2 linked regions of the Lentilactobacillus curieae genome follow. Each later gene encodes a partner of the first gene's protein in a complex. Links are inferred from orthologs where the notes say so. Each region holds a gene or a part of one and is shown on either strand. Other genes may lie near its edges. The genes, in order: secG and secY.

The links.
Region 2: the proteins of secG (region 1) and secY are in contact, whole or in part, in a crystal structure (PDB 5AWW), measured with the Thermus thermophilus proteins. The link is inferred for Lentilactobacillus curieae from one-to-one orthologs. Residues at the interface, in WP_223903268.1 of Thermus thermophilus: Tyr5, Ile9, Tyr12, Leu13, Ala16, Leu19, Val20, Val23, Leu24, Gln26, Glu27, Pro28, Gln30, Gly31, Ala32, Asp34, Leu35, Met36, Gly37, Gly38, Ser39, Ala40, Asp41, Leu42, Phe43, Ala45, Arg46, Val48, Tyr53, Thr56; in WP_096411648.1 of Thermus thermophilus: Leu14, Gln16, Arg17, Phe20, Ile34, Pro35, Pro37, Ile72, Arg108, Arg109, Asn112, Gln113, Arg116, Ile117, Ile120, Pro145, Gly146, Trp147, Phe152, Phe155, Val156, Val159, Thr160, Val162, Ala163, Gly164, Ala166, Leu167, Trp170, Glu173.

The regions. Positions count from the first base shown.
Region 1 is NZ_CP018906.1:1,655,303-1,668,534, reverse strand. What follows is about bases 4,179-7,039. They hold secG (preprotein translocase subunit SecG), read right to left. Parts: upstream 5,797-7,039; coding sequence 5,560-5,796; downstream 4,179-5,559. Other genes in these bases: PL11_RS08030 (ClC family H(+)/Cl(-) exchange transporter), read right to left, coding at 5,876-7,039; PL11_RS08040 (alpha/beta hydrolase), read right to left, coding at 4,746-5,519; rnr (ribonuclease R), read right to left, coding at 4,179-4,726. Outside these bases: pta (phosphate acetyltransferase), read right to left, coding at 1-468; PL11_RS08060 (uracil-DNA glycosylase), read right to left, coding at 492-1,190; PL11_RS08055 (LURP-one-related/scramblase family protein), read left to right, coding at 1,298-1,822; SsrA-binding protein SmpB, read right to left, coding at 1,900-2,373; more of rnr, read right to left, coding at 2,393-4,178; more of PL11_RS08030, read right to left, coding at 7,040-7,408; PL11_RS08025 (MucBP domain-containing protein), read right to left, coding at 7,490-9,160; eno (phosphopyruvate hydratase), read right to left, coding at 9,261-10,580; tpiA (triose-phosphate isomerase), read right to left, coding at 10,685-11,443; PL11_RS08010 (phosphoglycerate kinase), read right to left, coding at 11,574-12,788; gap (type I glyceraldehyde-3-phosphate dehydrogenase), read right to left, coding at 12,879-13,232. UniProt on the Bacillus subtilis protein: Involved in protein export. Participates in an early event of protein translocation.
Region 2 is NZ_CP018906.1:1,364,861-1,375,473, reverse strand. Bases 1-2,995 are described here. They hold secY (preprotein translocase subunit SecY), read right to left. Parts: upstream 2,161-2,995; coding sequence 841-2,160; downstream 1-840. Other genes in these bases: rpsE (30S ribosomal protein S5), read right to left, coding at 2,823-2,995; rpmD (50S ribosomal protein L30), read right to left, coding at 2,624-2,809; rplO (50S ribosomal protein L15), read right to left, coding at 2,160-2,594; PL11_RS06605 (adenylate kinase), read right to left, coding at 154-810; infA (translation initiation factor IF-1), read right to left, coding at 1-32. Also shown: more of rpsE, read right to left, coding at 2,996-3,326; rplR (50S ribosomal protein L18), read right to left, coding at 3,348-3,713; rplF (50S ribosomal protein L6), read right to left, coding at 3,738-4,277; rpsH (30S ribosomal protein S8), read right to left, coding at 4,309-4,707; PL11_RS06565 (type Z 30S ribosomal protein S14), read right to left, coding at 4,734-4,919; rplE (50S ribosomal protein L5), read right to left, coding at 4,935-5,477; rplX (50S ribosomal protein L24), read right to left, coding at 5,507-5,815; rplN (50S ribosomal protein L14), read right to left, coding at 5,846-6,214; rpsQ (30S ribosomal protein S17), read right to left, coding at 6,275-6,541; rpmC (50S ribosomal protein L29), read right to left, coding at 6,567-6,761; rplP (50S ribosomal protein L16), read right to left, coding at 6,751-7,185; rpsC (30S ribosomal protein S3), read right to left, coding at 7,188-7,853; rplV (50S ribosomal protein L22), read right to left, coding at 7,857-8,213; rpsS (30S ribosomal protein S19), read right to left, coding at 8,230-8,508; rplB (50S ribosomal protein L2), read right to left, coding at 8,552-9,391; and more genes. UniProt on the Bacillus subtilis protein: The central subunit of the protein translocation channel SecYEG. Consists of two halves formed by TMs 1-5 and 6-10.

The sequences.
Region 1 (13,232 bases):
CATGATAAATGAACCACTAATTAGCTTTACACCAGGTTTAGTTTTAATAATTTGTAATGCCGGACGAACAGTGTCACCCGTTGGATGATTGGCACCTGAAACCATCCCATCAACTTTGTCTAAATATACCATTGTGGTTCCAAAGTAATTTGGATCATTCAACCATTGACGAGCTTTATCTTCATCAGTTTTACCTTTACGACGCTCAACAATTGCGGCAACCATTTGATCAATCACATCTTGAGGTTGATTCAAGTAGTCAACCACCTCAACCCCGTCTAAGTTAACACCAAGGTTAGTGGCCACCTTTGAAACTTCATCGTTTGAACCTAAGATAACTGGACGAACCAAGTCATCCTGAGCTAGCCGTGAGGCAGCCTTAACAACTCGCTCGTCGTTTCCTTCTGGAAAGACAACCTTGATCTGTTTGCCTTGAATCTTTTGCTTTAAGCTTTCAAATAATTCCATTATCCGTTCCTCCAATAATGTGATTAACTCTGAGAAGGTAATTCAACCCGCTCAGGTAGTTGCCAATTAATTGGTTCTTCGCCCATTGCTACTAATGCCTCATTGGTTTTTGAAAATGGTTTTGATCCAAAAAAGCCCCGATTAGCGGACAATGGACTAGGATGGGCTGACTGAATAACTACGTTAGTGTCTGTATCAATTAACGCAATTTTATCCCTGGCAGCTCTTCCCCAAAGAATAAAGACGACAGGCTGCTCTCGCTCCGAGAGCTTCTTGATTGCTGCATCTGTAAGCTGCTCCCACCCCTTGCCTTTATGAGAGAAGGCCTGACCGTTTCTGACTGTCAATACTGAGTTTAGCATCAAGACACCCTGCTTGGCCCAAGATGTAAGGTACCCGTGATTGACCGGCTTGATCCCTAAATCGGACTGCAGTTCCTTATAAATATTACGCAGCGATGGCGGAATCGTTACCCCGGGTAGAACCGAAAAACTAAGTCCATGAGCCTGGTTAGGTTCATGATAAGGATCCTGTCCTAGAATAACCACCTTTACCTTACTAAAAGGAGTTAAAGCAAATGCCTCGAAAATATTGTTCATGTCTGGATGAATAAACTGAGATTGATATTCTGTAACTAAAAATTTGCGAAGTTGCTGATAATACTCCTTCTCAAATTCTGGTTCTAAAACATCCCACCAGTCATTCTTGATAAACGGTTTCATTCCTAACACCTCAACATTTATTTTACCATACCAAAAGTTAAATAACATTCGGTAATCTGTTAGCTACCATGTTAAAATGAGTTAAACACTTGTAAAGGGATAATGCTATGGCTAGAAAAGTTCAAATTAACGTGTCTGAGCTTGAAAGATCACACGCGACAAAAGTTGTAGATAAATACGATGACAGTAAGTATCTCGTTGTCGGTAAATGGGGATTAGTGTCCGACAGTTATTCCATTTACTCGATTGCAGGTGAAGTACTGAGTGAGATTAAGCAAAAATCCTTAGGAACTAGCCCACAATTTGAAATTTGGTATGATGATGCATTAGTCGGATCATCAATGGTCAACTTCTCCCTTCATTTCTCAACAATTTATATTAAGGGGTTAAATTGGCTTGTTGTCGGTAATGACGTAAAGCAAAATTACGTTATTTATTCAGGCAGAAAACGAGTTGGCTCCATTAATTCGTACAACACCCATAACGATGTAGTCAGAATTGTGTCTGCCAATGAAATAGATGAGGAACCAATTTTGGTATCAATTGCCGCAATTCTCAACCACCCAGTCGCTGCCGACCAACTTAATATCTCAAAAAATCCGTTTAAAAACTTTACCCCTTCCCTAGATTAATCATTCTAAAATTCACCATAAAAAGAGCTACGATATTTAACTAAAAAATACCGTAGCTCTTTTTGAATGTCTTAAAATTAATAATGCTTCATAACGCGTTCAATCTGACGATTTTGTTCTCTACGCTTAATTGTTTCTCGCTTATCGTACTCTTTCTTACCCTTGGCAACTCCAATCAAGACTTTCGCAAACCCATTTTTAAGGTAAACCTTTAATGGCACGATTGTAACTCCTTTATCAGAGGATGCACCAGCAAGCCGTTTAATTTCTTTTTTATGAAGTAACAGTTTACGATTACGCAATGGGTCATGATTGAACTGGTTCCCATTAGTATATTCACTAATGTGAACGTTCATCATGTATGCTTCACCATTCTTAATTTGCACAAATCCATCCTTCAAGTTTAACCGCCGGTCACGAATCGATTTAATTTCTGTACCTGTTAAAACAATTCCTGCTTCATAAGTTTCTTGGATGGAATAATCATGGCGGGCTTTCTTGTTCTGAGCCATTAGATTATCGTCATTTTTTTTGGTTTTGTTTTTAACCATAATCTCACCTCATGATTTTTTAGTGCTTCCGATTGTTGTTGCTGCGAGACTTATTAAACGAGCCTCGTTTAATATTGTTGTTATTATTTCTACCGCCGTTGCCATGGTTGTTACCATTGTGGTTGCGATTGTTATTGTGACCGCCACGATAATTATCATTATGACGCCGCTTGGGCAACATATCACTTGTTGGGGTATTTTGAGGATCAACAATGTCAAAATCAACTGCACTCTGCTCAACGTCAACGTTAATGACTTTAACCCGAATTGGTTGACCCATTTTATATGTTCTTCGGGTATTTCTACCAACAAGCGCCATAAATTGTTCAACATATTCGTAATAATCATCGTCCATGCGACTGATATGAACTAGTCCTTCAACCGTATTTGGTAACTCAACAAACATCCCAAATTTAAGCACAGAACTAATGACCGCATCGAATTCTTCACCGACGTGATCATTCATGTATTCAGCCTTCTTCATAGCGTCTGTATCACGCTCAGCATCAATTGCCCGACGTTCATATTCAGATGTGGTAACAGCAATCTCATCAAGTACGCCACCAAATTTTTGCTTAGTTTCCTTATTGATACCATTTTCATCATAGTAATGAATCATTCTGTGAACCATAGTATCAGGGTAACGTCTAATTGGTGAAGTAAAGTGAGTATAGTATGGTGCTGCCAATCCAAAGTGACCGAGTGATTGGTCGGAATACTTGGCCTGCTTCAAACTTCTAAGCAACATTACAGAAACCATTGTTTCCTCAGGTTTTCCTGCAACTTGCTTGAGAATGTTTTGCATCATCTTTGGTTTAACGTGTTCTGGATCACCCTTCACGTTAATACCAAATGCTGTCAATGTTTCGAAGAAAGTCTTCACTCTATCGGCATCTGGAGTCTCATGAATCCGGTACAAGAATGGAACGTGAGCTTCATAATAATGTTGGGCAACTGTTTCGTTAGCAGCCAACATGAATGACTCAATCATTCTTTCGGCCAATCCACGAACCCGCAACTGAATGTCAATTGGGTGGCCTTTTTCATCAACGATAATCTCCGCTTCGTGATCATCGAAGTCAATGGCTCCATGAGTTTTCCGATTTTTAGCTAAAATTCTATGAAGGTCGCCCATCTGTTCAAACATTGGTACCAAATCTTTGTAACGGTCCATCGTCTTTTCATCATGGGATTCAAGAATTTGGTTAACTGCAGTATATGTCATCCGTGCTTTAGATCTCATCAAACTTGGATGAATTCTGTGCTTAATAACATTACCAGCCTGATCAATTTCCATGTCACAACTCATACAAAGGCGGAGTTCACCCTCGTTAAGAGAACAAATTCCGTTTGATAATCTTCTTGGCAACATAGGGATTACTCGGTCAGTCAAGTATACAGAAGTCCCTCGCCGGAAAGCTTCCTTGTCTAATGGGCTGCCTGGCGTTACATAGTGGCTTACATCAGCAATGTGGACACCAAGATGGTAATTACCATTATCCAACTTCCAAACTGTAACGGCATCATCCAAATCCTTAGATGATTCGCCATCGATTGTAACCAAAGTCTGGTCAGTAATATCTTCTCTACCAACCTTCTCTGCCTCTGTGACATGATCAGGGATAGCATCTGCTGCTTCGATTACGTCTTCAGGAAATTCTGCAGGAATGTCATGAGCGTACACAATTTGCAAGATATCGATTCCAGGATCATCAACTGATCCAATGACCTTTTCAGCGATACCAACCATGTAGTCTGGGTGTTTTGCATCTGGATACTCAACAATCTGAGCAGTCACAACTTCACCAGGAGTTGGTTTCAAGCCAACATCGTTGATATAAAACTTGTATTTCGCAATTTTCTTATCGGTAAGCTTAACCTCACCAAAGAAACCGTTGTCGTCTTCTGATTTAGAAAATGCACCAACAACAGATTTGTATTTGCGATCAACAATCGCTGTAACTTTACCTTCTGGACCTTTTGATTGGTCAGCAGAAGCTGGACGGACGATCTCAATTTCAACTGTATCGCCATTTAAAGCCTTCATAGTGTTGTCAGGAGAAATATAAGCATCTGGCTCAACTTCATCATAAGCAACAAAACCGAAGCCTTTATCGTTCGCATGAAAAACCCCAGTTAATTTGCGCTTGTCAGGGCTGAGTTGGAATTTACCGTCTAAAGTTACCTTTGCAACCTTTTCACGTTCCAAAATCGCTAATTCCTGGACAATTAGCTTAAATGCGGCAGATCCATGATACTTTAAAACGTCCGCAACTTCTTCGACAGAAAACGACTTATCTGGGTGACCCATAAGTACGTTAGCAATTTCATTTTTTAATTCATTATCTTGCAAAATTTATTCCTCAATCTTTTTAGTATATTTTCTTTAAAAACGATTTTAAGTCTGCTTCTAAATCTGGATGAGCAGAATTGACCGTAATCATGTGACTGGCCTCCGGATATACATGAAAGCTAACATCCCTGCTGTTTACCAATCTGTCTTTCAACTTTCCACCGCTTTGGGGATCAACGATTTCATCCTTTGATCCTTGACCAATAAAGTATGGCTGATGAATCTTTGCAAGGTCCTCCGCTACACCATTCGCAAAGTCATTAATCTTCGCTAGTAACGGGTCGATATTATCATCAAGCCATTTAAGTTTGTTGTTAATTGTTTCGTTATCAACACCAAATCGTTGATAATTGGCCTTCGCCATCTGTAAAAATGTACCTCTTACCTTAGAGGGACCATTCCTAACGATTGGCGAACCAAACGAACCACCGCCAGTAAGCTCAGGATGTTCCTCTAAAATTTTGGCTGCAAAAATACCCCCGAGAGAAATCCCAAAAATAGCAACTTCTGTTTTTCCCTTTGATTTAACAAAATCAATTGCATCTTCAGCATCCTGCAACCAAACTTCGGGAGAACCATTATTAATGATATCAGAGAAATCAGCTGTCCCATGTCCCGTAAACATTGGTGCGTAAACCGAATAGTTTTCAGACTCCAGCCTTCGAGCTAGCAATCGCACATCAATTGGTCCGCTAGCAAAGGCATGTAATAAAATCACAGCCTGATTGCCATGATCAAAATAAAACGTTCCGGGTTGAGTCATCTGCATTCCTCCAATTCCATACATTCTCATTATAATAAAAATCCCCCTGCGTTTAAACAGGAGGAATTTTTTAATGTGATGAAATCCACACTAAAGCTAGTGAAATTGCAAAAAAGATGATTCCTAAAACTAAAGTTGTTTTTTGCATGAAAGCTTCAAAGCCTCGAGGCTTTTGCTTTGCAAATAAATCATCTGCACCACCAGTTAATGCTGACATTGCATCATTTGTCTTCGATGGTTGCATCAAAACAGCAATTGTGATTAAGATACAATCAATTATCAATAGTGTTAACAAAAAATTATACACGTGATAGCCTCCTACCGATCGTTCGGCTTACATTACTCATACTACATTATCATAAACCAGAAAAATTTGCTAGCAAAACCTAGTTTTCTCTGGTGAGTGTCTGAACCTGATGAATGATCTGCTGGCGTTTCTTCCCAGTCACACTGATAATCAGGATGTCACCGGCCCTAATGCCAGTTTCACCAGAGGGAACAATTTCCCTGCCTTCACGTTTTATTTTAATTAACAATGACCCGCTTGGCCAGGATAATTGCTTAACCGTCTTACCATCTGCTAAAGCTCCCACAAAGACAGTTTGGATGGTTTCAAAGGCAGTGATAGATTCCCTTTCCTCACGTTTACCCAACATCTGTAATAATAATGAATGATAAATTGGTTTTCCATTCAAAATATCAACCACTAAATAAGCAAGTAAGGACACCAATGCAAGTCCAAGTAAGTGTGAAAGAGTCCCTACCATTTCAGTAATTAATAAAATTGCCGTAAATGGAGCTTTACTGACACAGGCAAAATAGCCAGCCATCCCCATAATTACAAAGGTCGCAAAATACAACTTGGAAACTAATCCCATACTAATAAGGACTGAGCCATAAGTTGCTCCAAGAAGTGCACCTAAACATAACATGGGTAAAAATATTCCACCTGGCAAACCACTCCCATAAGTGAATACTGAAAGTAGCAACCTTAAGCCGAAGAAGGCAATTAGGATAACCGCAGGATATTTAAGATATTGAAGGGACAGTATCAAGCGACTGCCTCCACCCATTAGCTGCGGAAGGTACATCGCAATTGGGATAATTAAAAGAAATGAAAATATGCTACTAAACTCTTTAGGAATAAATTTTATTCGGGAATATAGTTTGCTGATATTTAGAGTCATTAGTTGATATACTCGACCAAAAATCCCCAAGAGAATTGCAAACGGTATGATCCACACAAAGTATTTTAGTGGTAAAGACGTGCTCTTCATAAATAGCACAGGTTTCAACCCAAATACATAAGTAGCGATACAATCAGATGAAATCGACGCGGTCAAACTAACCATCCAAATGTTTGTTGAAAAATTATGGTAAACTTCCTCCAAAACAAACATTGTACTAGCTATCGGCGCATTAAACGCTGCACTCAGGCCAGCGGCGGCACCGCTTGAAATTAAGACGTTACGATCTGTACCGACCTGTTTTGTCAATTTAGAAATTCCCTGACCAATCGTAGATCCTAATTGAATCGATGGGCCTTCTCTACCTAGGAAAAGGCCACTACCAATTGCCAAGACGCCACCAACAAATTTTCGCCACAACGCTGGCCAAAAAGCATAATCAAATAGTCCAATTAGCTGACCCTCAACTTGGGGAATCCCAGAACCCTTGATTTCAGGATTAGTTTTTAAAAACCACCCATTTACTAAACAGATAGCAATCAACATTATTAGTCCAAGTCCAAACCACAAAAAATCTGTCTTTCCCTGAGCAAAAATCCAGATAAACAGAGATGTCAAATGCTCAATCAAATACCGAAAACTGGCAACAACTGTTCCTGCAGCGATTCCAATTAGTATTCCACTGCCAATCATTTTTAATTGACTCTTTTTATAACTGCCACGAATTTGCACTTAATTCATCCCTTTAAATAGTCTACTAAACTATATTATCACAGGTCTTGAACTAAATTACCTAAAACTGAAGATTTCCGACTACTTGTGGCGGTGTACAGAACGAACTCGATGATGGCCACCCTTTTTAATTAATTTATTCTTAGTGATTTTTTTGCTACGATTTTTCTTCACTGCTCGTTTATGACTAGTAGATTTTGGTTTGCCTTTTTTATGTCTATTCGCTTTTACAACTCTTTTACTACTTTGCTTTTTAGTTGCCTTTTTAGATTGACGAGTATTTTTACTTTGATAATGAACTGTATACTCAATGATTCCTTGCTCATCAATAATCTTGTCAATTTCAGCATCTAATACTCTGTAACCCAAAATATTAGCTGGAACATATTTAAATCTGTCTCCAAACACCATGCTGCTTTTATCTTGTCGTAAAATGCTTCCCTTTTCGTCAATGGAAGTAACGATTACAAACACGCTTTTAGGTGCAAAAAATAAAGTTAGGTTGCCATTTACAAGTTCACTACCGACAACGTGGTAGCCTTTGATATCGGTATTCAGCAACTTTGTTTGATTATTTTGATTGATTGTTTCAGTAAACAAAGTCTGGCCACCAGTAGTTTTACCGATAATTTGATATGGATAATCGTTTTTTACATTCGTAACAATATTTGAGTTAACCAAATCAGTTTGCGAACTATTATCCTTAGTTACCACATTTTTTTCTGATTCAGTTTGACTTTCTGAATCCTTGCTTTCTTTGTTACTTCCGATTTGAGTACCTTCATCCTTAGATTCTGGTAGCAATTCCGCATCTGTACCTTCTTCCTTGGTGTCGGGTTTTAAGTCTGCTCCAGTACCCTCTTCCTTGGTATCTGGCTTCAAGTCTACTCCAGTACCCTCTTCCTTGGTATCTGGCTTCAAGTCAGTTCCAGTACCCTCTTCCTTGGTATCTGGCTTCAAGTCAGTTCCAGTACCCTCTTCCTTGGTATCTGGCTTCAAGTCAGTTCCAGTACCTTCTTCCTTGGTATCTGGCTTCAAGTCAGTTCCAGTACCTTCTTCCTTAGTTTGAACGTCGTCTCCCGCTTGAGAACCTTCATCCTTAACCTTGGGTTCATCTACATCCGCCGCTGGATTTTCTTTATTATGATCTTCAACGTCTGGCTTTACTTCCTCTTTTGGCAATTCTACCTCAGGTTTGGATTCTGATTTATCCTTTGAGTATACCAATGTTAATTTCATATCCGTCTTTGTAATTTTGGTTGGCAATTCAGCCTCATTACTCAAAGTATATCCAGAAATTTTGGCTATCTCTGGTAACACAATTCGGCCATTCACTGTGCCTCTATCTAAAACAAGTGGTTTAACAATTTCATTTCCAGAATTGTCTACAAATTTTAAAGTTACCAAAGCTTTTTTATAGGCAACGTCACGTCTCGCTTTAGCAAAATCACCCTCTCGTTTTAATACCTTAACTGGGTCTGTACTGAGTAATTGATATCCAAGAACTGGGGTAGGCTTCTCAACATCACCAATTCTTACTCGCTTTTCAGCATCTATTGATTTCACCTCGAGTTCTTCTTTAGAACCATCAGTATTGTAAGCAAACACATGCGTTTCCCACTGAAAAGCAAGCTTCTCTGAGGAACTAACAACCTCTGCGGGATATGTTGTATCAGCTAGCACTGGTCTAACACCACTCATAACCACTGACATTGACATTAACCCTACTGATAATAAAACAAAATTTTTCACTAAAAAAACCTCCATTTGTGTATTCATTATTAAATACGCAAACGAAGGTCACTTTTCTTTTTAAAATAAAAAAAGCCGTCAAAAGACGACTCTTTCAGTTTTACTTGTTAGTAATGTTTTGACGTGCTTCTGATTTCAAGTTGTAGAATGCGTCGATACCCTTGTATTCAGCTACGTCACCAAGTTGATCTTCGATTCTCATCAATTGGTTGTACTTAGCAATACGTTCGCCACGACTCATTGAACCAGTCTTGATTTGGCCTGCATTCAAGGCAACAACTAAGTCAGAGATAGTTGTGTCTTCAGTTTCACCTGAACGGTGAGAAATGATTGCAGTGTAACCAGCTTCTTTAGCCATTTCAACAGCGTGAACTGTTTCAGTTAAAGTACCAATTTGGTTAAGCTTGATTAGGATTGAGTTAGCTACGCCACTGTCAATACCCTTTTTAAGGTAGTCAGTGTTAGTAACGAACAAGTCATCACCAACGATTTGAACCTTCTTACCAAGGCGTTCAGTAGCCATTTGCCAATCTTCCCATTCATTCTCATCCAATGGGTCTTCGATTGAGATAACTGGGTACTTGTCAACGATTTCTTCAAGCAAACCAACGAATTCTTCAGCAGTGTATGACTTACCGTCACCAACTAAGTCGTACTTCTTAGTTTCAGTGTTGTAGAATTCTGATGATGCGCAATCAAAAGCAATTGCAATATCCTTACCTGGCTTGTAGCCGGCACGTTGAATTGCTTCAACAAGGATTTCGAATGGTTCTTCGTTGTTCTTTAAGTCAGGAGCAAATCCACCTTCGTCACCAACAGCAGTTGAGTAACCGCGTTCGTTCAAAAGGTTCTTTAAGTTATGGAATGTTTCTGAACTCCAACGAATAGCTTCTTTGATAGTTGGGGCACCAACAGGCATGATCATAAATTCTTGGAAATCAACCTTGTTGTTGGCGTGCTTTCCACCATTGATAACGTTAAGCATTGGTGTTGGCAATGTGTGACCATTGAAACCACCAAGGTAGTTATACAATGGAACTTCAAGTTCGTCAGCAGCAGCACGAGCAGCAGCTAATGAAACACCAAGAATTGCGTTAGCACCTAACTTACCCTTGTTTGGAGTACCATCTAATTCGATCATTGCTTTATCGATAGCTAATTGGTCAGTTACATCGTAACCAACAATTTCTTTAGCGATGATGTTGTTTACATTGTCAACGGCTTTTTGTACGCCCTTGCCCATGTAACGGTCCTTATCACCATCACGAAGTTCAACAGCTTCGTGTTCACCGGTTGAAGCACCTGAAGGAACGATTCCACGACCCATTGCACCTGCTTCAGTATATAGTTCAACTTCAACAGTTGGGTTACCACGTGAATCTAGGACTTCACGAGCATAAATATCAGAAATAATTGACATGTTTTTTTCTCTCCTTAACGAAAGTTGTGACCTTTTGTACAAGGCTCAATTCAATTCTATTTGTTTTTCAGTAAACTTTCAATATAAAATACTCAACTAGCGGACTATTTTTCAAGGAAGTTAGCTAATTTTAAAAATGAATCTGGCTTAAGACTTGCTCCACCAGCTAAAACTCCATCAATATCGTTTTGAGATAAAATTTCGGCAGAGTTGCTATCATTCACGCTACCGCCATATAAAACTCTTACTTCGTTGGCAATCTCATCTGAGTATAAGTCAGCAATGGTTTGTCTAATTAAATAACATCCTTCTTCGGCTTCAGATGCACTAGCAGTCTTTCCACTACCAATCGCCCAACTAGGTTCGTAAGCGACGATAATAGTCCGTGCTTGTTCGTCGGAAATTCCCTTCAAAGCATTGGTTACTTGGCTAACCACCCATGAGATTCGATCAGGTGATTCTCGGCGACTCATAGTTTCATCGCAACAAATAATTGGAGTTAAACCGTTTCTAAATGCTGCTTGAACCTTTTTGTTGATGATATCATCAGTTTCTTTGAAATACTTACGACGTTCTGAATGGCCGATGATAACATGAGTTACCCCCATCTCAGCAAGTGCTAACGGGCTGGTTTCACCTGTATAAGCACCAGAATCTTCGTAAAAACAATTTTCAGCGGCAATAATTAGTGGTAAATCCCCACTATTTTCAACCATACTCTCTAAAAATAACGGTGATGCCGCAATGGCCGTTTCTGTTTTTGATGGATCTGGTAGCTTGCCAGCCAATTGATTCAAGAAATCAACTGCCTCCTTAACGGAAAGATTCATCTTCCAATTTCCTGCGATAAATGGAGTTCTCATTACTTGATCAGTCCCTTATACATTAGTTAGTACTATTGTACCGAATATCCGCCATCAAAGCCACAAATAAACATATACCAATTTAAAATGCAAAATAAAAAAGCCTAGCAAATGCCAGACTTTTCAATGATTATTTGTTGTCGATTGCAGCAATTCCTGGAAGGGTTTTACCTTCAAGGTATTCAAGTGAAGCTCCACCACCAGTTGAAATGTGGGTAAGCTTGTCAGAAACACCTAATTGCTTAACAGCAGCGGTTGAATCACCACCACCAACAATTGTAGTAGCTTCAGTTAAACCACCAAGGAATTGGCCAACTTCAAGGGTTCCTTTAGCAAAGTTTTCCATTTCGAACACACCCATAGGTCCATTCCAAACAACAGTCTTTGCATCTTTAAGAACAGCTTCAAATTCTTCAACTGACTTAGGACCAATGTCCAATGCCATCCAACCATCGTCAATGTCGCCTTCAACGACTTTGTGGTTGGCATCGTTACTGAAACTTTCAGCAACAACGTTGTCAGAAGGTAGCACGATTTTGTCGCCACCCTTTTCAAGAATGCTCTTAGCAACGTCAATCTTGTCTTCTTCAACAAGTGAGTTACCAATCTTAATACCCTTAGCAGCATAGAATGTATAAGTCATTCCACCACCGATAATGATCTTATCAGCTTTATCGAGCAAGTTGTCGATAACACCAATCTTATCAGAAACTTTGGCACCACCTAAAATGGCAACAAATGGACGTTTCGGACTGTTAACTGCTTCACCCAAGAATTGGATTTCTTTTTCCATTAAGAAACCAGCAGCAACTGGTTTGCCATCTTTATGCATTGCTTCAGCAATACCGGCATTTGATGCATGAGATCTATGAGCAGTACCAAATGCATCGTTGACAAATTCGTCACCTAATGAAGCCCAGTATTCGCCAAGCTTTGCATCGTTACCTGATTCGCGCTTAACGTATTCGCCGTTAACAACATCTTCATAACGGGTGTTTTCAAATAAGAGAACACTACCGTTGTCCATTTTGTCAATCGCTTCTTCAAGTTGAGCACCTTCAGTAACAGGTACAAAGATAACTGGCTTGTTTAACAAGTTTGAAAGTCTTTCAGCAACTGGACGCATTGAAAGATCCTTCTTGTCATCTTCTTTTTTAATTCTGCCAAGGTGAGAGAACAATACTGCCTTTCCACCGTGGTCTAATACAAAGTTAATTGTTGGTAATGCAGCTTGAATACGGTTGTCATCGCCGATAACACCGTCTTTAATTGGAACGTTAAAATCAACCCGCATTAAAACTTTTTTGCCCTCGAGATCAAGGTCAGAAACTGTAAGTTTTGCCAATTGAGTAACCTCCTATGTTTTTAAATTTATTTTGTGTAGGTAATAAAAAACGGAGAAGAAGCTCTCCTCCGTTAATTGTAAAACTACTTATTAAAGAGTAGCAAACTTCAATAAAGTACGAACCATGTTGCAAGTGAAGCCCCATTCGTTGTCGTACCAAGCAACAGTCTTAACTAATTGCTTGTCACCGGCAGTGGTAACTTCAGTTTGAGTTGGGTCAAATACTGAACCGTGGTCATCATCAATAATATCAGATGATACGATTTCGTCTTCGTTCCAACCAAATGCTTCGTTATCAACAGTGTGCTTCTTGATTGCTTCGTTAACTTCTTCAGCAGTAACTTTCTTGTTAAGGATAGTAGTCAATTCAGTCAATGAACCATCTACAACACCAACACGTTGTGCGTGTCCTTGAAGTTTACCGTCAAGTTCTGGGATAACCAA
Region 2 (10,613 bases), 290 kb from region 1 along the record:
CCTTCAATTTCAATGACATTATCTTTTGCCAATTAAAAACACCTCCAACCATTAAGTCAGATTGACAGTTCAAATACGATATAATAGCCAAACGATAGTCTACCACATTAATCCGAATTCTTCAATCTAACACATTTTCTTACAGAACGAGAATTATAAAGAACCAAGAATTTTGTCTAAGTCTTTCCAAACTTCATTGATATCTTTGTTACCATCAACATTAAATAGTAAATCTCTTTCTTTGTAGTAAGAAATTAATGGTGTATTCATTTTAATGTTTACATCGAGGCGATTCTTAACTGCCTCCGGTTTGTCATCCTCACGTTGATAAAACTCGTGGTGGCCACATACATCACAAGTGTTTTCCACTTTAGGCATGTGGTAAATCTTGTGATATGTTGCACCACAATTCTTACAGATAAACCGACCAGTCAACCGATCAGTAAGTATCTTAGGATCAACATCGATGTTAATAACTGCATCTAGTGGTTTATTAAGTTCTTCAGACATGCCGGACAAAGCGTCAGCCTGTTCTAAAGTTCTTGGATAACCATCTAGAAGGAAACCAGTCTTAGTATCATCCTTTGAAAGACGGTCTTTAACGATTCCATTAGTTACTTCATCGGGAACCAAATTCCCTTTGTCAGTATATTCCTTAGCCTTCAGTCCCATTGGAGTTTCATTTGAGATAGCTTCTCTAAACATATCTCCAGTAGAAATATGAGGGATTGGATACTTATCAACGATAAACTGAGCTTGTGTACCTTTTCCTGCTCCAGGCAGGCCCATTAAAATTAAATTTAATGACATTAGATTTCCTCCTCGACTAGGTTTGCTTAATTAATCTGTAGTTGGGTTTGTGTCTTTCTTAATGAATCCGACATATTGTCTCTTCATCATCAAACCTCTGATTTGACGAATAGTTTCAATAGCAACACCAACAACGATCAATAAACTAGTTCCACCTAAACCGATTGATTCATCTAAGTTCCAAACGTTTTGAGCAATTAATGGAATTAAAGCAACAATACCCAAGAATACCGATCCAACAGTACTTAATCTCATCAGCAAACTTGATACATATGCTTGTGTTTCATGTCCTGGCCAAACGCCTGGAATGTAACTTCCTTGTTTTTGTAAGTTCTCAGAAAGTTTCTCTGGGTTAACTTGAACAAAAGCATAGAAGAAAGTAAACATAACAATCAAAACAGTATACAAAGTTGCACCAGTTGGTGTTTGCATGTTAAAGATATCAGAAAGTATTAGATACCAAGTGTCTTGTGAATGATTAGCAGTAAATGCCATCAAAATTGTTTGTGGAGTTGCAATAAATGAACTTGCGAAGATAACTGGGATAACTCCCGCAACGTTAACCTTCAATGGAAGGTAACTGCTATCTGATGCCCCAGCAACTCGACGAGTATATTGAATTGGAACCCGTCTTTCAGCTTGTTGTACCCAGGTTACGAATGTAACAATCAGAAGTACAGCCACAAGAAGAACGACTCCGAAGAGGATTGCCCACCATAGGTCACTTCCGCTAACACCAACAAAATATTGTTGATGTAGCTTTTGTAGACCAACTGGTAGACGGGCAATGATACCTGCAAAGATAATCATTGAAATCCCGTTACCAATACCTCTTTCGGTGATCATATCACCCATCCAAGTGGTAAGCATTGTACCACCAGTTAAAATAACACCAATCATGATAAATGTTTGGGCATTGGGATGAGCGACTAAATTCAAACTACTTAGTTGGTTAAAACCAGCTGTGATTCCGATAGATTGAAAGAAACCAAGGATAACGGTAAGATACCTTGTCCATTGGTTAAGCTTTCTTCTACCAACTTCACCTTGTTTACCCCATTCGACGAATCTGGGCACAATATCCATTTGTAACAACTGAACGATGATTTGAGCAGTGATGTATGGTGATACTCCCATCGCAAATATGGAATAATTAGTTAATCCTCCACCACTAAAGGTGTTCAAAATACTAACCAACCCAGATGATGCAACAGATTGAAGTGCTTTCGCATTAATTCCAGGGACCGTAATGTAGGCACCTAAGCGGAAGATAATCAGCACACCTAATGTAAACAGGATCTTGTTTCTTATTTCCTTAACTTGAAATGCACTCTTTAATGTTGAGAGCATTAGATCACCTCGATTTTACCGCCTGCATTTTCAATAGTAGATTGAGCTGTCTTTGAGAATTTGTTAGCTTTAACAGTTAACTTCTTTGATAGCTCACCTTCACCAAGAATTTTGATGCCTGATTTAACGTTCTTGACGATACCTGATTCAACAAGCAATTCTGGAGTTACTTCTGTACCGTTGTCGAAAGCATCAAGCTTAGCAACGTTAACTACAGCATAGTCTTTCCGGTTGATGTTGTTGAAACCACGTTTTGGAATACGACGGTAAAGTGGCATTTGGCCACCTTCAAATCCGACACGAGTCTTACTACGAGCCTTTTGTCCTTTTTGACCACGACCAGCAGTTTTACCCTTACCGGCAGAACGGCCACGTCCCTTACGAGTACGTAATGAACGAGAACCTTCAGCGGCCTTCAATTCGTTCAAATTCATGAATTTGGCACCTCCTTACAAAATATTAATTAGTCTTTAACTTGTTCTACATCAATTAAATGTGCAATTTGGAAAAGAGCTCCCCGAGTTGCTTCATTGTCAGGCTTGACAACTGAGCTATTCACCCGGTTTAAGCCAAGAGCCTTCACAATTTTACGTTGCTTTGGGAGGCGATGTGCTGCACTACGAATTAATGTAATTTTCAATTGAGCCATTACAATAACCTCCTTATTCAGCTAAATGTTGGGCTGAAACACCACGTAATGCTGAAACTGCTTCAGCATTTCTCAAAGCTTTCAAGCCTTCAAAAGTAGCTCTAATAACATTGACTGGAGTGTTTGATCCCAAACGCTTACTTGTAACATCGTCAACACCGGCAAGTTCCATAACGTTACGTACGGCACCACCAGCGGCAACTCCAGAACCTTCAGCGGCAGGCTTAAGTAAAATACGGCCACCACCGAATGTTCCAACGATTTCATGAGGAATTGTTGTACCAACAATCGGAACCTCAATCAAGTTCTTGCGAGCTGCTTCGACTGCTTTACGAATAGCTTCTGGAACTTCTTGAGCTTTACCAGTACCAAATCCAACATGTCCTTGTTTGTCACCAACGACAACCAAAGCGGCGAAACGAAGACGACGTCCACCTTTAACAACCTTAGTAATTCGGTTGATTGAAACGACAGTGTCTTCAAGCTCTAACTTATCTGGATCAATAAACTTCTTCATGTGCGGTTATTCCTCCTTTTATTAAAATTCTAGTCCATTTTCACGAGCAGCATCTGCAAGAGCTTGAACACGACCATGGTAAATGTATCCTCCACGATCAAAAACAACATTCTTAATGTTCTTTTCATTAGCGCGTTCTGCTACTAATTTACCAACACTAGCTGCTTGTTCAGTCTTGCTTTCGCCACTGACTGCAGTATCAAGTGTTGAGGCACTAACAAGCGTTACACCCTCTACGTCATCAATTACTTGAGCGTAGATGTTTTTGTTTGAACGGAAAACATTTAAGCGTGGGCGCTCGGCAGTACCAGAAATTTTACTACGGACACGACTGTGACGACGTTTCCGGTTCTTGTTTTTATCTGGTTTAGAAATCAAAATAGTCACCTCAATTTAATTTACTAGTAAGAACTACTTACCAGTCTTTCCTTCTTTACGAATAATGTGTTCGTTTTCGTAACGAATACCCTTACCCTTGTATGGTTCTGGTGAACGAACTGCACGAACCTCGGCAGCAAAGTCACCAACGTGTTGCTTGTTGATACCACTAATGTTGATAGTAGTGTTATCTGGAACTTCAACAGTCAAATCTTCAGGAACAGTCATGTCGACTGGGTTTGAGTAACCAACATTAAGAGTTAATGTTTTTCCCTTCAATTGTGCACGGTATCCAACACCGACAAGTTTAAGTGTTTTCTTGAAACCATCAGTAACACCTTCAACCATGTTGTTGAAGTTGGCACGAGTAGTTCCGTGAAGAGCACGAACACGGTTGTTGTATGCTCCGATTGGTTCAAAAGTAACCTCGTTACCGTTAACATTCATCTTAATATCTGATGAAAGTTCACGGGTCAAAGATCCTTTAGAACCCTTAACAGTTACAACGTTTCCTTCAGACTTAATTTCCACACCTTCAGGGATAGTAACAGTTTTATAACCAATACGACTCATTGAAATTACACCTCCTATTTAATGATATTTATTACCAAACGTAAGCTAATACTTCGCCACCGACTTTTTGAGCGCGAGCTTCTTTGTCAGTAACAACTCCGTTTGAAGTAGAAATAATTGCAATTCCAAGTCCGTTAAGAACCTTAGGAACAGCGTCAGCTTTAACGTATGAACGTAAACCTGGCTTTGAAATTCTCTTTAAACCGGTGATAACGCGTTGCTTGTCCTTACCGTATTTCAAGAATACGCGGATTACGCCTTGCTTATCATCTTCAATATATTCAACATCGCGTACAAAACCTTCACGTTTGAGGATTTCAGCGATATCACGTTTAATCTTTGATGCAGGTACTTCAACTGTTTCATGGTAAACCATGTTTGCATTACGAATGCGAGTTAAAAAGTCTGCAATTGGGTCAGTCATAGACATTAACGTACAACCTCCTTTTTAGAATATTACCAACTTGCTTTTTTCATGCCAGGAATTTGTCCCTTGTGGGCAAGTTCACGTACGCATAAACGGCATAAATGGAATTTTTTGTAAACTGAATGAGGTCGTCCGCAACGTTCGCAACGAGTGTAATTCTGAGTTGAGAATTTAGCAGGGCGTTCACTTTTTACAATTAATGATTTTTTAGCCAATGTGAAACCTCCTCATTATTTGGCGAATGGCATACCGAATTGAGTCAACAATTCACGTGATTCTTCATCAGTATTAGCAGTAGTTACAACAACAATGTCCAAACCTCTAACACGGTTAACATTATCGTAGTCAATTTCTGGGAAAATCAATTGTTCTCTAACACCCAAAGTGTAGTTACCACGGCCATCAAAGGCACGGCTACTAACACCATGGAAGTCACGAACACGTGGTAATGAAACATTGATCAACTTATCCAAGAAATCATACATTCTGTCACCACGAAGGGTAACTTTGGCACCGATTGACATTCCTTCACGAAGTCTGAAACCGGCAATTGATTTCTTAGCCTTTGTAACTAAAGGTTTTTGACCTGAGATCAAAGCAAGTTCTGCAACTGCTTCATCCAAGTTCTTAGCGTTAGTAACAGCGTCACCAACACCCATGTTCAAAACAATCTTCTCAATCTTAGGTGCTTGCATAGTTGAAGAATAGTTGAACTTTTCCATCATGTGTGATTTGATTTCGTTATCAAATTTTTCTCGTAAACGACTTGACATTTAAAAGGTATCCTCCTTTCAATTAATAATTAATTGATTGCTTTTTGTGTCTTTTTAGAAAAACGAACTTTTTTTCCATCTTCAACTTTGAAACCAACACGAGTTGGTTCATTTGTTGAAGGGTCAATTAGCATTACGTTAGAAACATGGATAGGTGCTTCAGTATCAACAATTCCACCTTGTGGGTTAGTTGATGAAGCCTTTGAATGTTTCTTGATCATGTTTACGCCTTCGACGATAACACGGTCTTTTGAAGCAATAGTCTTCTTAACTGTTCCTTCTTTACCCTTGTCCTTACCACTAATAACGCGAACTTTGTCACCAGTTTTAATGAACATAACGGCACCTCCTTATATCCTTGGTTGAAATTAAAGTACTTCTGGGGCCAATGAAACGATCTTCATGAAGTTGTGATCACGCAATTCACGAGCAACCGGGCCAAAGATACGAGTACCTTGAGGGCTTTTATCGTCACGAATCAATACAGCAGCATTTTCGTCAAAACGAATGTATGAACCATCATTACGACGAGTAACTGACTTAGTACGGACAACAACAGCTTTAACAACGTCACCCTTTTTGACAACGCCACCTGGTGTTGCTTGTTTAACCGTAGCAACGATGGTGTCACCGATTCCGGCATATCTTCTAGTTGAGCCACCTAAGACCTTAATAGTTAAAATTTCTCTTGCGCCTGAGTTGTCAGCAACTTTTAAACGGCTTTCTTGTTGAATCAAAGGTATATCCTCCCTTCATTTTTTAAGATCAGAATACGATAAAAAATGATAAAAATTAAATTAAATAATAACCGCTTTTTCAACGATGTTTAGAAGACGGAAACGCTTTGTCTTTGACATTGGACGAGTTTCCATGATCCGGACAATATCGTTAACCTTTGCTTCATTGTTTTCATCATGAGCAGTATATTTTTTAGAATACTTAACACGCTTGCCATATACAGGATGTGTCTTGTATGTTTCAACAACAACAGTGATAGTTTTGTCACTCTTAGCAGAAACTACACGTCCTTGGTATACTTTACGCTGGTTGCGTTCTTCAGCCATTAATTAGTTACCTCCTTATCGTATTCTACTTGTTTAGTTCTTGTTGACGAAGTGCTGTCTTGATACGAGCAATGTTCTTACGAACTTGCTTCAGACGAGCAGTGTTTTCAAGTTGGCCAGTGGCCAATTGGAAACGAAGATTGAACAATTCGTCTTTATAATCTTTTTCTTTGTCAATCATTTGAGCAGTGGTTAATTCATTAATTTCATTAGCCTTCATTTGATTCGCCACCTACTTCCTCACGTTTAATAATCTTAGTTCTAACGGGAAGTTTCATTGATGCAAGTCTTAATGCTTCGTTGGCAACTTCCTCTGAAACACCACCGACTTCGAAAAGTACCTTACCACGCTTAACAGGGGCTACCCATCCAGCTGGCGTACCTTTACCATTACCCATACGAACTCCGACACCTTTTTCGGTATATGACTTGTGAGGGAAAATCTTAATCCAAACTTTTCCACCACGCTTCATATAACGGGTCATTGCTATACGAGAGGCTTCGATTTGTCTGTTTGTGATCCATTTTGAATCCAAAGATTGCAAACCATATTCGCCGAAGCTTACTTGCTTACCACCCTTAGCTGCTCCACGGAGCTTGCCACGGTGTTCACGACGATGCTTAACACGTTTTGGTACTAACATGTTTATTTCCCTCCTTTGTCCTCATTCTCGCTGTTCTTTTTTTCTGGAAGAATTTCACCACGGTAAATCCATGTCTTAACACCAATTGCACCGTAAGTTGTGTGAGCTTCTACCCATGCATAGTCAATATCAGCTCTAAGAGTATGCAAAGGAACAGTACCATCAGAATATGTTTCAACACGTGCCATATCCGCACCGTTTAAACGACCTGATGATTGTGTCTTGATACCCTTTGCGCCTGAACGCATTGAACGTTGCATTGCTTGACGCATTGCGCGACGGAAAGCAACACGGCCTTCCAATTGACGAGCAATGTTTTCGCCAACTAATTTAGCATCTAAATCAGGTTTCTTGATTTCGATGATGTTGATGTGAACTCTCTTACCAGTAAGGTTATTAAGTTCTTTACGAAGGTTTTCTACTTCAGATCCACCCTTACCAATAACCATTCCTGGTTTAGCAGTATGAATTGAAACGTTAACCCGGTTTGCAGCACGTTCAATTTCAACAGTTGAAACTGAAGCACTTGCAAGACGCTTTTCAATATATTTACGGATTTGTAGGTCTTCACGCAAGTATGCTGCATATTCTTTATCAGCGTACCATTTAGCTTCCCAGTCGCGAATCACACCTACTCGGAATCCATTAGGATTAATTTTTTGTCCCACGCGTTATCCCTCCTCTTTTTCTGAAACTACGATTGTAATATGACTTGTGCGCTTGTTGATTGGTGAAGCTGAGCCCTTTGCACGTGGACGGAAACGCTTGAGCGTTGGTCCTTCGTTGACAAATGCTTCGCTTACGTACAAGTTCTCACTGTCTAAGTCAAAGTTGTTTTCTGCGTTAGCAACTGCAGATTTTAGTACTTTTGATACTACCGGTGAAGCTCCACGAGGTGTGAAGTCCAAGATAGCTGCTGCTTCTGCAACGTTCTTGCCTCTGATAAGATCAACTACAAGGCGGACCTTACGAGCGGCGATACGAACAGTTTTAGCAGTTGCTGTTGCTGATGTAACTTGTTCAGCCATTAGTTATCCTCCTTGCTTACTTTGTTTTCTTATCGGCATTGCTACCGTGTCCATGGAAAGTACGAGTTGGAACGAACTCACCGAGTTTATGTCCAACCATGTCTTCTTGAACATACACTGGGACGTGTTTACGTCCATCATAAACTGCGAATGTATATCCAATAAAACTTGGGAAAATCGTTGAACGACGTGACCAAGTCTTGATTACTGACTTCTTGTCTTGGTCCTTTTGGGCATCTACTTTCTTAAGTAGGTACTCGTCAGCGAATGGTCCCTTTTTTAAGCTACGACTCATTATGTGACCTCCTCTGTTAACATGTGCTTTTTAATGCGATTTATTACATCTTCGATCCTTTACGACGACGAACGATAAACTTATCTGAACGTGCCTTCTTAGAACGAGTCTTCTTACCAACTGTCTTCTTACCCCATGGTGATAATGGTGATGGAAGACCAACTGGAGCTTTACCTTCACCACCACCATGTGGGTGATCGTTAGGGTTCATTACAGATCCACGAACGTGTGGACGTTGACCCTTGTAACGAGTACGACCAGCTTTACCAACATTAACAAGTTCATGTTCTTCGTTACCTACGGCACCGATAGTAGCGCGGTTAACAGAAAGAATCATACGAACTTCACCAGATGATAATCTAACAAGTGCGTACTTACCGTCACGGCCAAGTAATTGAGCTGAAGTACCAGCAGAACGAACAAGTTGTCCACCCTTACCTGGCTTCAATTCGATATTGTGGATAACTGAACCAACTGGAATGTTTACCAATGGCAAAGTGTTACCAGTCTTAATATCTGCATTTGCACCAGATTCAATTTTATCCCCAACTTTTAAGCCCTTAGGTGCGAGGATGTATGACTTAACACCATCTTCATATACAACAAGAGCAATGTTTGCAGTTCTGTTAGGATCATATTCGATGGCTTTAACAGTAGCTGTAATGTCATCTTTGTTACGTTTGAAATCAATAACACGGTATTGATTCTTGTTACCACCACCACGGTGACGAACAGTCATATGACCGTAGTTGTTACGGCCAGCAGTCTTGCTCTTTGGTTCAAGCAATGACTTTTCAGGCTTTGACTTAGTGATATCACTGTAGTCAAGGCTAGTCATGTTACGTCTACCATTGCTGGTTGGCTTGTATGTCTTAATAGCCAAGATGTTTCCCTCCTAGTTGATTATTTTTATTCTTCGCCGAATAATTGAATTTCTTTTGAATCTTCAGACAATGTAACGATTGCCTTACGACGTTTCTTAGTAAAGCCAACATATCTACCTTGGCGTTTTTGCTTACCCTTAACGTTCATGATGTTTACTCGTGTTACTTTAACATCAAAAATGTCTTCGATAGCTTTTTTCACTTGGGTTTTAGTTGCTCGTAGATCTACGTCGAAAGTGTAGCTCTTATCGTCCATCTTGCTGGTTGATTCTTCAGTAATAACTGGGCGTAAAATGATATCGCGTGATTCCATTATGCGAGCACCTCCTCTACTTGAGAAAGGGCAGCTTTTGTAATAACGACTTTGTCACTGTTGGCAACATCGAGTACGTTAATTCCTTTTGCAAGGACAACCTTAACGTTTTCAAGGTTACGTGCAGATAACATTGCTTTTTCGTTGTCGTCTTCCAAAACTACCAATGTCTTAGTTGAAACTTCCAACTTGTCTAACATTGCTGAGAAGTCTTTAGTCTTTGGTGCGTCATATGCAAGTGCATCAACAACTAAGAACTTGTCATCTGCTACCTTAGTAGATAGAACAGACTTCAATGCTAAACGAGTAACTTTACGTGGTAAATGGTATGCGTATGAACGTGGAGCAGGTCCGAAGACAATTCCACCGCCACGCCATTGTGGTGAACGAATTGATCCTTGACGAGCTCTACCAGTACCCTTTTGACGCCATGGTTTCTTACCACCACCGCGAACAGCTGAACGGTTCTTAACAGCGTGTGTTCCTTGGCGCATTGAAGCACGTTGCATTAAGATTGTGTCAAAAACAACGTTTTCGTTTGGTTCAATACCAAAGATTGAGTCGTTTAATGATACGTTACCGCTTTTACTTCCATCTTGTTTATATAATGCTACATCAGTCATTTATGGTTGCCTCCCTTCTATTATTTTGTACCGCGAGCTGCGGTTTTGATTGTAATGTATGATTTGTTAGCTCCAGGAACGTTACCCTTAACCAAAATCACATTGTTTTCAACATCAGTACGAACGATTTCAAGGTTTTGAATTGTAACTGTCTTGTTACCCATTCTACCTGGTAGTTTCATACCTGCTGCAACACGGTTAATGATTGGTCCCAATGAACCTGGACGACGGTGATAACGAGAACCATGAGTTTCTGGTCCACGACGTTGACCATCTTTATGAATG